2 regions of the Pseudothermotoga thermarum DSM 5069 genome follow, and region 1 is predicted to be linked to the other one. Evidence: riboswitches for the same ligand, from Rfam matches in the RefSeq annotation. Region 1 holds a riboswitch; the other holds the start of a gene.
The links. A riboswitch is a leader RNA that binds a small molecule or an ion and turns the genes downstream of it on or off. The one in region 1 is predicted to bind fluoride.
Positions count from the first base shown of each region.

Region 2: another riboswitch for fluoride. It lies ahead of THETH_RS10270 (hypothetical protein); the one in region 1 lies ahead of THETH_RS08025 (hypothetical protein).

Region 1 is NC_015707.1:1,602,202-1,608,244, reverse strand. It holds gene THETH_RS08050 (DUF438 domain-containing protein) at 1-702, opposite strand, end outside; gene THETH_RS08045 (alkaline phosphatase) at 817-2,106, opposite strand; gene THETH_RS10950 (hypothetical protein) at 2,279-2,833, opposite strand; gene THETH_RS08035 (inorganic phosphate transporter) at 3,080-4,045, opposite strand; fluoride riboswitch at 4,186-4,246, shown strand; gene THETH_RS08025 (hypothetical protein) at 4,375-4,893, shown strand; gene THETH_RS08020 (AAA family ATPase) at 4,860-5,807, shown strand; gene THETH_RS08015 (DUF58 domain-containing protein) at 5,797-6,043, shown strand, end outside.
Region 2 is NC_015707.1:491,025-497,067, reverse strand. It holds gene leuD (3-isopropylmalate dehydratase small subunit) at 1-86, shown strand, start outside; gene leuB (3-isopropylmalate dehydrogenase) at 83-1,189, shown strand; fluoride riboswitch at 1,572-1,632, shown strand; gene THETH_RS10270 (hypothetical protein) at 1,697-2,047, shown strand; gene THETH_RS02505 (MutS-related protein) at 2,040-3,263, shown strand; gene THETH_RS02500 (MutS-related protein) at 3,238-4,728, shown strand; gene THETH_RS02495 (ArsB/NhaD family transporter) at 4,730-6,043, opposite strand, start outside.

The DNA.
Region 1 (6,043 bases):
AGCTAAAAGCGTTGGATAGAAAATGTTGTTTTCTCTGAAGACCATGTCGACTATAGCCGAGGAAAGCTGATAGGCCTTTTGCTTTAAAAGATCAAAGAAGCTTTCAGATGGATTTTCAACGTTTTTGTGAAGAAATTCAGCAAACAGTTTTATCGAAGCTCTGATTTCGTCGTGTTTCGTCCAAAGCACCGTTGGTACCGCTGTGATCCCACGTCGTTCGATGTGTGGAAAAATTATCATTTCCTCGCGCGTGTAATGAGTTTTACCTATTTGCTCAAGTTGTTTTAATTGTTTAACAAGTTGATCGTAAAGCATTGATCTTTGTGTAGAATCTTGCGTGGATGAATAAGCGACTGCCAGCATATTGAAAACTTCGGCATCCTTAACTATCTCTAAGTTTTCCAGATAAAGCGTTTTCACTGGATGACCATCTGGCAACGCTTCAAATTGTTTGCTGGCATGTGAAACAGCTTTTCTGAAAAGCTCAACGTGTACGTCGCACATTTTTGCAATTTCTTTCACCGTGATTCCTTCTTTAAGTAATTCTTGTTCGATGAGCGGAATTTCAAGTGGGGAAATACTTGAAAGGAAGTTTTCAAACTCCTTTTTGACCGCTTCCAGATCTTCTCCAGCATGAAGGCGCTTCAAAAATTCTTTAATCATCTTCTTTTTGTATTCGCTGTTTTGCAGAAACTCACTCATATTCTTACCTCCTTTCAATTCAATGATAGAATCTGTTCGAATGACTTTCTGTAACATCGGTTACAAAAAAGCCGGTGCTTAAAGCACCGGCTGTAAATGCATTTTTAAAAGGACCTATTTTGCTGCAACTGGTTTTGGAAAACTTAGTGTATGCAATCCAAGAAGTTTCATGATAGTTTTGGCAACGTCGGTGTTGTCCATAAAGCCAACAAATTGTTCTGCACCAGGTCCAAAGGCAAAAACAGGCACAGGCGCAGCAGTGTGATCGTGTGTTGTCCAACCGATTCTCAATTTCTTGCTGACGACTTCGCTTAGCGCATAAGACTTGTTAGAAGCATTCTTGACGTAGTTGAATTCGTCCTGAGATATCTCAACACCGAAGAATTCCATAGCTTGCCCCTTAAATGTTTCGTAGTCGTCGAGCTTCACCTTGCTCAGGAAATAATCAGCTGTTCCTTTAACTTTTCTTGCTTTTTCAACCTCAATAGTATATCCACCGTTTGAGAGAGAAAGTCCTCCAGTTTCATGATCACCAGTGACAACAACCAATGTGTTGCCGTTCCTTGCAGCAAAATCGAGCGCAACTTTTACAGCGTTGTCAAATTCGATCATTTCTTTCCATGTCCAGAAAACGTCGTTTGCGTGGCAAGCCCAATCGATTTGAGAGCCTTCAACCATCAAGATGAATGGTTCACCACTGGAAGAAAGAATTTCCAAAGCTTTTGCAACCATTTCGTCCAAAGTTGGCTGTTCGCCCGATCTAACTGGCACTGCATCCAAATGACTTGGTGCAAACAACGCCAAAAGCTTGTCGGATTTGACTGATTGAAGTTCAGACTTTTTGGTCACATAGGTGTACCCTCTTGCTTTCATCTGCTCGATCAAATTCTTTCCATCCGTTCTTCTTCCACCTGCATCGGTTGGTAAGAACCAAGCGTATCCCCCACCCATTATGACGTCAACCTTTGAATTTGCAAGTTGTTCTGCCAATGTGAATTCATCATCTCTGTTTGTAACATGACCATAGAATGCAGCTGGGGTTGCGTGAGTGACCCTGCAGGTTACAACAATACCAGTTTTAAAACCACGTTCTGCCGCAAGTTCAATCATGCTTGGAACTGGTTCTCCATTTGGAAGGACTCCTATGGCTCTGTTTAAAGTTTTAAAACCACTTGCAAGTGCCGTACCAGCTGGAGCTGAATCGGTGACCCAAGAATCGTACGAATAGGTTGTAGTTAGACCGGTGTACGGCATCTTCATGATGTTGAGAATTTTGCCTTCAAGGATACTTGCCAGAAGAATTTGGTTTGCCGCCATCCCATCGCCAATCATGTAGATAACGTTGAGTGCGAAGACACTGAAGCACAGACTAACCAGCAAAAGAACCGCCAAAAACTTCCTCACAGTACCCACCTCCTTACATTTGGATTCACTGAAATTAGGACCTGTCAACTTAAGAAGGAAAACTGTACTAATAGAAGAAATGGAAATAGCCACTTCACTATGTCCTCATCCCTCCTCTTGTACCATAACCTGCTTATGTTAAAACGCCTCAGCCTGTACCTCGTTATCCCTATCACGCTCTCAACAAGACTTCTTTCCCCAAACCTCTCATGCTCGTGTTCCCAATATCCCATATTCTTTTTTCTCGCTTCCCAGTACCATGGCCCTGTGGAGAGCATAAACAGCAAGATAGAGCGAGTAAGGATAAAAAGTGGGGGATATTTTGGGAGTGTTGAGCTATTGGAGTTAAGCGTATATTTGCACAGGAAGAACCTGAGGGAGACAAAATGGAGGAACGGGATAATGAGGGTAAAGGGATGTATGTATGAGCTGAACCAGATGTTTCAACTGAGGTATTTTGTCCAGACACAAAATTCACCCTAAGTCTCATCACCAAGCTCGCTTTGTCCTTCTCTCGCGTTTTGCTGACCAACGCATAGATCACTTTCTTCCTCTTAACCTCATTTATGTTCACCTTCATCTCGTCTATAGCTACTACTGCATTGCCTTCTATCTTCTCAGCAAATATCTCTTCTTTCATCCTTGTCCACCATTTCCTCAAGGCTTCATGACTGACTCCAATTATGGCTGCTGCCTTCCTTAATGCAAGTTCATACTTTCGCCTCATGTGGAACTCTTTGTCTTTGAAAAAGGTTTGGTATAATTTGGTATAGGTACTCGGTGATATATGTTGTTGTAACTTTCATCTTTACGGGAACCTCCTTTCGGTGAGAAGGTTGGTTCCCGTTTATTTTATCTTATTCCCCAGCTTAAGTTGACACCTCCAATTATAGAATAGACGGTTTTAAATCAGCTTGTAAACTGGCAAAGCTTGTTTTACAATTTTTTTCAAAGGATTTTAGAATTCGAATTATCACAGTGTTTGAGTCAGCTGAAAAATTGCTTCAATAACGCTTTTCAAAGTGTATGCAATCAATCCTGCTGCGGCGGGTACTTGAGTCCAACCGGCAACGATTTTGTACACAAGTTTTGGGTTGCTTAATCTTTCGCCTTTTGCATACCCTGCGCCGATCACACTTCCAACTATGGCCTGAGTGGCAGAGATTGGTATACCAACCAAGCTAAAAATCCAAACGGTAAAAGCTTGACCTAGAATGGCAATCATTGATGAAAAGTGGTCCAACTCTATTATACCCTTTCCCACAGTCATCATAACCCTTTTGCTGAAAGTTAAAAATCCAAAAGCTATACTCAAACCTCCTAGCAAAGCAGCTTGTGGAATGGTGAGCAAATTCCCAACGAAAACACCTGTCACGTTTGCAACGTTGTTCGCCCCAAGCGAATAAACACCGTATATACCTGCAACCCAAGTCAAAATTCTTATAGTTAAATCTTGATACTGGACTTTTTTGATTTTTCTAAAGATTTCAGAAAGAAAAACGTAGATTAAATAAGCGACCAACATAGCAGCAAGGGGTGTTAATATCCAAGCGGCAAAGAATTTTATCAAAGAAAACCAGTTGAAACTCAAAAAACCTTGATTTTTAACACTAATACCAATTATCCCACCAAGAATAGCTTGCGAAACTGATGCAGGAAGCTTAAGCCAAGTCATTGTGGTGACGACAACTGCGCCAGCAAACAACGCACAAGCAGCGTCCAGTGTGGAAAAATTTGCAAGCGTACCTATGTTCTTCAAGCCAGGTGCACCACCAACAACTGCTCCAATGACGATGAATATAGAACCAACAACTACCGCTTTGCGGTAGCTTATCATACCGCTTCCAATGGATGGACCAAAGCTTGCCGCTGGAGCACTTGCTCCAAGTGACCAACCGAAGAAAATGGCGGGTAAAAGGTAAAGTATTGCCAAGGTCATCACCCCATGTCACAAGCTGCGTCACGTAAGGTTATTTTACTTCAAAATCACATAAAGTTTGCAGTACTTTCTTGTTTATATCGATGAAAAGGTTTTATACTGATCTGTAACAAAAAATGTGCTAATATATGTTCAGACCAAGTTTTATCGGCGATGGAGTCCGCCGTAAAATGCCGTAAGGCTGATGACTCCTACCCAATTTTTCGGTAGGAGTTTTTTTCTTAAAAGAGGAAAAATGCAAGCAAGAAGTATAGCCGAATCAAAGGCTTTAGAGTGGTTGGAAAACAAAGAACCAGAGTGCCCTGTGTGTGGAATGGTGAACAACGCAATTGAAGGTTTGTTCAATTCCATTTTGTATGAACTGGTCAACGATCCTGTTGTTAGAGCACAACTTAGAGAAGGAATTTGTCAAAGGCATGCGGACTTGTTTGTTGATTTTTTTGTCCAAGCACCCAGAACACGGTATACTTGGTATATCGATAATCTACGAAGATTTGCTCTCGACAAGAATTGATCAACTTAGAACGGATCAACCATTGCCAAAAAAATGTTTCTTTTGCCAATACGAAGAAAGTAAAACTGTTTTTTGTTTGGATCATTTCCTTGCGGTTCAAAAAACTTTGCCTACTCACAACGCAGACAAATTAAAAACTATACAGCTTGGGAAACTTCAAAACCTGAAAGAACAACTAACGGAAGTCATTAGAAAACACGATTACAAAAACAAAGAATCCATTGGGTTGGAAGCAAAAGCCTATAGATATGTTGCAAAATTGATAGCAAACTTGAATACGTCGTTTGGGAGGATGAAAACATGGCAACTTTGGAAAAATTCGCGCGAAAGATAATAGAAAACGTGTCGAAAGTCATCGTTGGAAAAGAAGACGTGATTAAAAAAATTCTTGCGGCGATGTTGAGCGATGGGCATGTACTGTTGAACGATGTGCCTGGTGTAGGTAAAACCATGCTTGCAAGGTCTTTGGCTGCCTCAATTAACTTGTCGTTCAACAGAATTCAATGTACACCTGATCTTTTGCCAAGCGATGTGACAGGTTTAAACATCTTGGATACAAAGCAAAACGAATTTGTTTTCAAAAAAGGGCCGATTTTCACAGATATTATTTTGGTGGACGAGATAAACCGCGCAACTCCAAGGACACAGTCGGCTTTGCTTCAAGCGATGGCTGAAAAACAGGTTACGGTCGATGGTGTAACCTATCATCTTTCACCGCACTTTTTCGTGATAGCAACGCAAAACCCAATCGAGTTTGAAGGTACTTTTCCATTACCGGAAGCCCAACTTGACAGGTTTGCCATCTGTTTGTCCGTAGGCTATCCAGAAAAGGACCAAGAAATAGAGATGTTAAAAAGGTTGAAAAAAGTCCATCCTATAGAAACGATTGGTCCTGTTTGCGATGTTCAAGAACTTCAGCAAGCGAAAGAAGAGGTTAAAAATGTCTACGTGGACGAATCGATCTTGGATTACATAATAAGGATTGTCAAACGTACCCGAAACCACGAAGATTTAGCCCTTGGAGCTAGTCCTCGCGGCGCGATAGCTTTGATGCAGCTTTCAAGGGCTATAGCAGCGATGAACGGAAGAAATTACGTTTTACCCGATGATGTGAAGAGTATAGCGATTGATGTTCTTGCACACAGGATAATACTAAAACCCGAAGCAAGGTTGATGAGAAAAACCAAGCAAGATGTTTTAAATGAGATTCTTCAAACGGAGGAGGCTCCTGTGAAAGGTGAAGCTTGAGCTAAAGCGAATCAGCAGTTCTTTGGAACCGCTTGTCGGAATAACTGTTTTGTGTGCTGTTTGGAACGTATTTACCCTTAACGTATTTTCGCTGCTCGGTCTTGTTTTTTGTGGGTTTCTTTGGCTTGAATATTTCAACGCCAAAAGAATTCTCAGTTTGCTCATCATAGAACGTTATCCATCGAAGGCCAGGCTTTTCACCAACGAAGATCTTTTGATAAAGCACATTTTTGTTT
Region 2 (6,043 bases), 930 kb from region 1:
CTTTCCCTCTTTTGATCCAGGAAATCATAAAAAGGGGAGGACTTTTGAACTTCGCCATGGCAAAGGCTAGAGGTGAGATAAAATGAGTGGTTTCAAAATAGCGGTTTTGCCTGGGGATGGAATAGGACCGGAAGTTGTGAAACAAGGTGTGAAGGTGTTAGAGACAATTGGAAAGCTTTTCCATCACGGTTTTGAAATACAATTTGGTTTGATCGGAGGAGCAGCTTTGGATGAAAAGGGGGTACCGCTACCGGACGAAACTTGGGAATTGTGCCAAAAGGCAGATGCAATTTTGCTTGGGGCAGTTGGAGGACCAAAGTGGGATGATTTACCCTCTCATATGAGACCTGAAAAAGCTCTTTTGAAACTTCGAGAAGGTTTGAAGCTGTTTGCAAACATTCGACCGGTGAAGTTTTATCCGAACTTGGCTTTCAGTTCACCATTGAAAGAAAATTTACTAAAAGGAGTTGATTTGGTCATCGTTCGCGAATTGACAGGGGGACTTTACTTTGGAAAACCAAAAGGAAGGTTTGAAGAAAACGGCAAAGTCTACGCCGTCGACACGATGTATTACACGTACGAAGAAATAGAAAGAATAGCAAAGGTTGCCTTTGAACTTGCAAGAAACAGAAAGAAAAAGGTCACATCCGTTGACAAAGCAAATGTTTTGGAAACTTCTAGGCTTTGGCGAGAAGTTGTTCAAAAAGTTGCAAGCCGTTATCCAGATATAACTTTGGAACACATGTACGTGGATAACTGTGCGATGCAGCTTGTGAAAAATCCTGCTCAGTTTGACGTGATACTCACCGAAAACACCTTTGGAGACATTCTGAGCGACGAAGCAGCGGTTATAACAGGCTCAATTGGGATGTTACCTTCCGCAAGCCTTGGTGAAGGCTTAAAAGGTTTGTACGAACCAATACACGGTTCTGCGCCGGATATAGCGGGGATGAACATTGCAAATCCGCTTGGTACTATTCTTTCTGTGGCATTGCTTTTGAGATATTCTTTAAGACTTGAAAAAGAAGCGAATGCTATAGAAGATGCCGTCGAAAAAGTCATAGCAGATGGATTCATGACAAAGGATCTTTATCTGAACAACCCATCCGCCAAGAAATTGGTTTCAACCGAGGAAATGGGAGATATCGTTGTAGAGTATGTGAAACGTGAATATCACCGTGAAGAGTGAGAGAAAAGATCAACGGCTTGCATGCATTATTTCAAGTTTGAGACCGCAGTCTTTTTATTTATTTAAGGATATAGTATTCCTGCAAAACGGCACGGCAAAACCGACCAAAGGATCCTTTGGTCTATCTTCCATTGACTGCAGTCCGTCAATACAGTATACAGAGTGGAAAAATTTAACATCTGAGGATTGACAGGATGAATTGCCGAGTTCGAGTTGATCGAATAAAGCCAACTCAAGGCAAATGCCAAGATTTGAACGTTGCCGTAGGTCTTTACGCTTTGTTAAGAAGAAAGCAACATAGGATGTACTCGCCTTGCTGAATTGGCAATTGCAGAGCGTTGGTTGATCTGAAGAAAGATCAGGCCTAACCGTTTATGGTAAAATTAATTTGGGCGATGGAGTCCGCCTTTAATAGCCATGAGGCTGATGACTCCTACAGGTTGCGCTCAGCGCACACTTGTAGGAGTTTTTTCTTTTATAAAGCATTTTCACCAAGGTGGTGAAACGATGTTTTACAGCATACTTTTTCAAAATAAAGAACAGGAGATGCTTGTAAATAAGACAGAACCAGAGTGTTTTAAAGATTTGAACTTGGACAAGATCTTCGAACCGATCATAAGAAGAAAAAGGGAGTTTGATTTGCAACGGTTTTTCTACACGAATTTGCAAGATCCAAGTTTGATTGTTTACAGACAGGAGATCATGCGGGAACTTGAAGACAATCAGCTGCGTAAGGTTTTGGGAAGCTTTTCCGAAGAAATGTACAGATTGGATAAGCGGATGGCAGAGATCAGAAAAGCTCTTAGTTCAGAAGAAAGCTACGAAAACAATTATTTGACCCCGTGGATATATGCTTGATTGCGCTGAAACTTACTGCAAGGAAGTGTTGAACCTAACCGATTACCTGACAAAAAGAAGCTTGAAATCACAGGGACTTAAAGCTTTTGCGGAATATTTGTTTTGCTACACCAACTCTGAGCTTTTCAATGGACTCTTAGAATATGTCCAGAAGCTTCGAAAGGATTTTTCAAAGGTAGAATACTGTATGTTCATAAAAAACGGAACGATTCGGGTTAGAAAGTATGAAGGCGAATCAGACTTATCGAATCAGATTCTAGCGCTTTTTGAGAGGTTCAGACAAGGGGATGTGAAGGATTACCGGCAAAAGCTGACTGAGAATCCGGCTGCTGCACACGTTGAAGCTGCGGTGTTAGAGATGCTGTCAAAGCTCTACAAAGAAGTCTTTTCAAGCCTATACGATTTCTGTGAAAAGTATCTAAACTTTCCAGATCCTGCTATCACAAGATTTGCAAGGGAAATTCAGTTCTACCTTTCCTGGCTTGATCTCATTCAGCCTTTAAAAGACGCTGGCTTGCCGTTTTGTTATCCAAAGGTTTCTGAATCAACAGAACATCTGTACGGTTATGACGTTTTTGATCTTGCACTCGCATTTTCAAAGGTTGATAGCACTGTTCCTAACGATTTTGTCTTGAATTATCCTGAAAGAATAATAGTGATCACTGGACCAAACCAGGGAGGCAAAACAACCTTTGCCAGAGCCTTTGGGCAAATACACTGGCTTATGTCAATCGGCGTTTGTGTGCCCGGAACGGATGCGAAGTTGTATCTTTTTGACAACCTATTCACACATTTTCCAAGGGAAGAGGATGTTTCAAATCTCACCGGAAGGTTGCAAGATGAACTTTTGAGATTGCGTGAAATTCTTGAAAAAGCTACAAGCAAAAGCATCGTGGTGATCAATGAAATATTCACTTCGACAACACTTTCGGATGCATTAGCCTTGGGTGAATTGATGATGGATCATATTCTATATATAGGATCAATCGCCGTTGTTGTTACCTTTCTCGACGAACTTGCAACACGTTCTTCTGAAGTCGTCAGCATGGTTGCAACCGTCAGAGATGATGATCCTTCTCAAAGAACCTACAAAATTCTCAGAAAACCACCGGATGGTCTTGCCTATGCCATCCACATAGCGGAAAAATACGGACTGACTTATGAGAAGCTCTCCAGGAGGTTGAAGAGACATGAAAGTTCACCTCATGTTTCCTGACAAAGATTTCGATGCAGAATCTAAGCCTTGTTATGGTAAAGAAATTCTCATCTCAGATCTTGGGTTGGAACAAATCCTTTCAACCATGGCTCAAGGAGATGAAATAATCTACAAAGTCTGTTCCACAGCTTTTTTCAATCCGTTGTCCTGTAAGGAAGAAATACTCTACAGACAGGAAAACCTCAAAGATGCTTTGAAAAACTCTGATTCGGTCAGGGAACTATACAGGATAACCGTAGAAACGGAGCAACGGCGAAGAGAGTCGTGGTACTGGCTTGGATCGGTTTATCTGTCTGCAGTTTATTCGAATGCAGTTGGACTTTTGAAAATATACATCGACATGCTGATGAGATTGAGAAAAATCGCCGACAGCACAATACAAACTTTTCAATCTGATGGATTTCGAAATCTGTTGACAATGATTCAGAAAGAGTTGGATGACGATTACTTTCACAAAGTTCGTTCACTCTTGGATGAACTCAGTGAAGAAGGTATTTTGGTAAGTGCAAAACTTGGCAACTATCTACAAGGTGTCCAATATGTGATGCGAAGGAAAAAGAAAGACAGAGGTTATCTTTTGAAATGGATGTTTGCACCATCTTATACAATAGCACCACGGGACGATGCCGGTGCTATGGATTTGGAAAAACGACGTGCAAGGGCTATAAACCAGCCTGCCAATGCACTGGCTCAAGCTGCGGAACACTTGCAGGCTTTTTTCAACGTGCTTAGGCACGAACTGGCGTTCTACGTTGGCTGTTTAAACATAGCTGATAAACTGAAAGCATTGAACATGCCGATTTGTTTTCCTGAAATACTTCCGATGGATAGCTGGGATCGCTCGTGGAAAGGTCTTTACGATGTCGGTCTTGCGTTGGTTAAAAACAGCAAAGTTGTCGGAAACGATTTTGAAGCAAGAAATAAGAAACTCTATATAATTTCTGGTGCAAACCAAGGCGGTAAAACGACCTTTCTAAGAAGCATTGGACAAGCACAATTGATGGCTCAGTGCGGCATGTTTGTTGGAGCTGAGTCTTTTGCGGTTCCAATTCGAAAGGGTATATACACTCATTTCAAGAAAGAGGAAGATAGAACGATGAAGAGCGGAAGACTCGATGAGGAACTATCCAGGATGAACGAAATCGCAAACCGTATAGAACCTTTCTCGGTTGTTTTGTTCAATGAATCCTTCTTGGCAACGAACGAACGGGAAGGTTCAGAGATTTGCCGACAAATCACAAAGGCTTTGATCGACAACGATGTCGAAGCTTTCTCTGTCACACTTCTTTATCCATTTGTCAAAGCGTTCATTGATGATGAGAGTGCTCAATTTCTGATGGCAGAACGCCTTGATTCCGGCGAAAGAACCTTTAGAATGATTTCTGGAAAACCTGCCGAAACTGCCCATGGTATGAATTTATATCGAAAGATATTTTCCAGCAAGGTGCTAATTAATTCAAGGTGACTCAGAAAAGCAAAGCCAAAGATGAAGCAACTATCGTCACCAAAACGACTGGCAAGGTGTTTTTCACGAAGGTCTTGTTGTCCATTTTTATCCCATAATAGGCTAAGATTCTGGACCACATAAGACCAGCCAAAGCTCCCATCAAAGTTATGTTCCCACCGAGGTTTGAACCTATCACCAAAGCGTATGCGTATTTCAAATTCTCTATGCCCGCAACCTTCATGGCGTTTGCGAAAAGAATCGTCATCGGTTGGTTGATCATCAAATTTGCGGCAAAAGAAGTTATCAAAGCCATTAAAACTGTACCAAGCGCTTGATTTTTGAAATTGATCAAATTTCCAACGTACCTCGTAAGTCCGTACAAATTGAAGATGTACACAAAGACGAAGAATACCAAAACCAATGGGAGTATTTTCCAAGGAACACGTTTGAAAGTTTCAAAGAAGAAAGAAAAGTTTGCAGTGAACTTATCTTTCGAATCACTTGCAAAGCTGCTGGAAAAGATCAAGTTCAACACGGCGTATATCCCGCAGAACACCAGAATCGTTTTCCAAAGTTCAAGGTTGAAAAGATCTCCAAAGGCTAAGAAGCCGAAGAAGATCGCAAAAACAACTACGTTTAGGATCGAGTAATATTTGTTCACAATGTCTTCTTTTGGATCTTCTAACTGTGCGAGGGAAACTGCTTGAGGTATTTGCTTTCTGTAAATCAGAAAGAACATCAAGGTTGAAACGATTCCAGCAACAAGAGTTGGGAGAAGCATGTATTTTGCGTATTCAAAGAATCTCAACGAATAGGCTTGGGCTACTATCACATTTGTTGGATTGCCGATGTAAAAGATCATACTCCACGTGTTCGATGCGAAGAATATGGATATCAAAAAAGGTATTGGGTTTATACCGGAATACCTTGCTATGTAGGCAACGATCGGAGTCAAAGTGAGAGTAACTATGTCATTCGATGTGAATATCGTCATGATCGCTGTGAGAAAGACAAGGTTGAAATAAAGCCTTACGCCGTTCTCTTTACTTGCTAAGACAAGTTTGTAGGCAAAGTACTTTAGAACACCGGACATATCAAGAGAAGTACAAACATAGGCTGAGCCGAAGAAGATGATGAGTATTTGCCATGGCACTATGTTAAACTGAGGCATCAACGCATTTTTCACGGTTGAAATGGAGGCTATGCCAGATATAATGAGCAAAATTAGCACGAGGATTGAAACTCTGGCATAGTCAAGGACGATTTCTTTATTGCGAAACCTTAGCTTCGTTTCCCTCGTCACGAGAAAGATCGTTGCAAAAAACAGATTCAG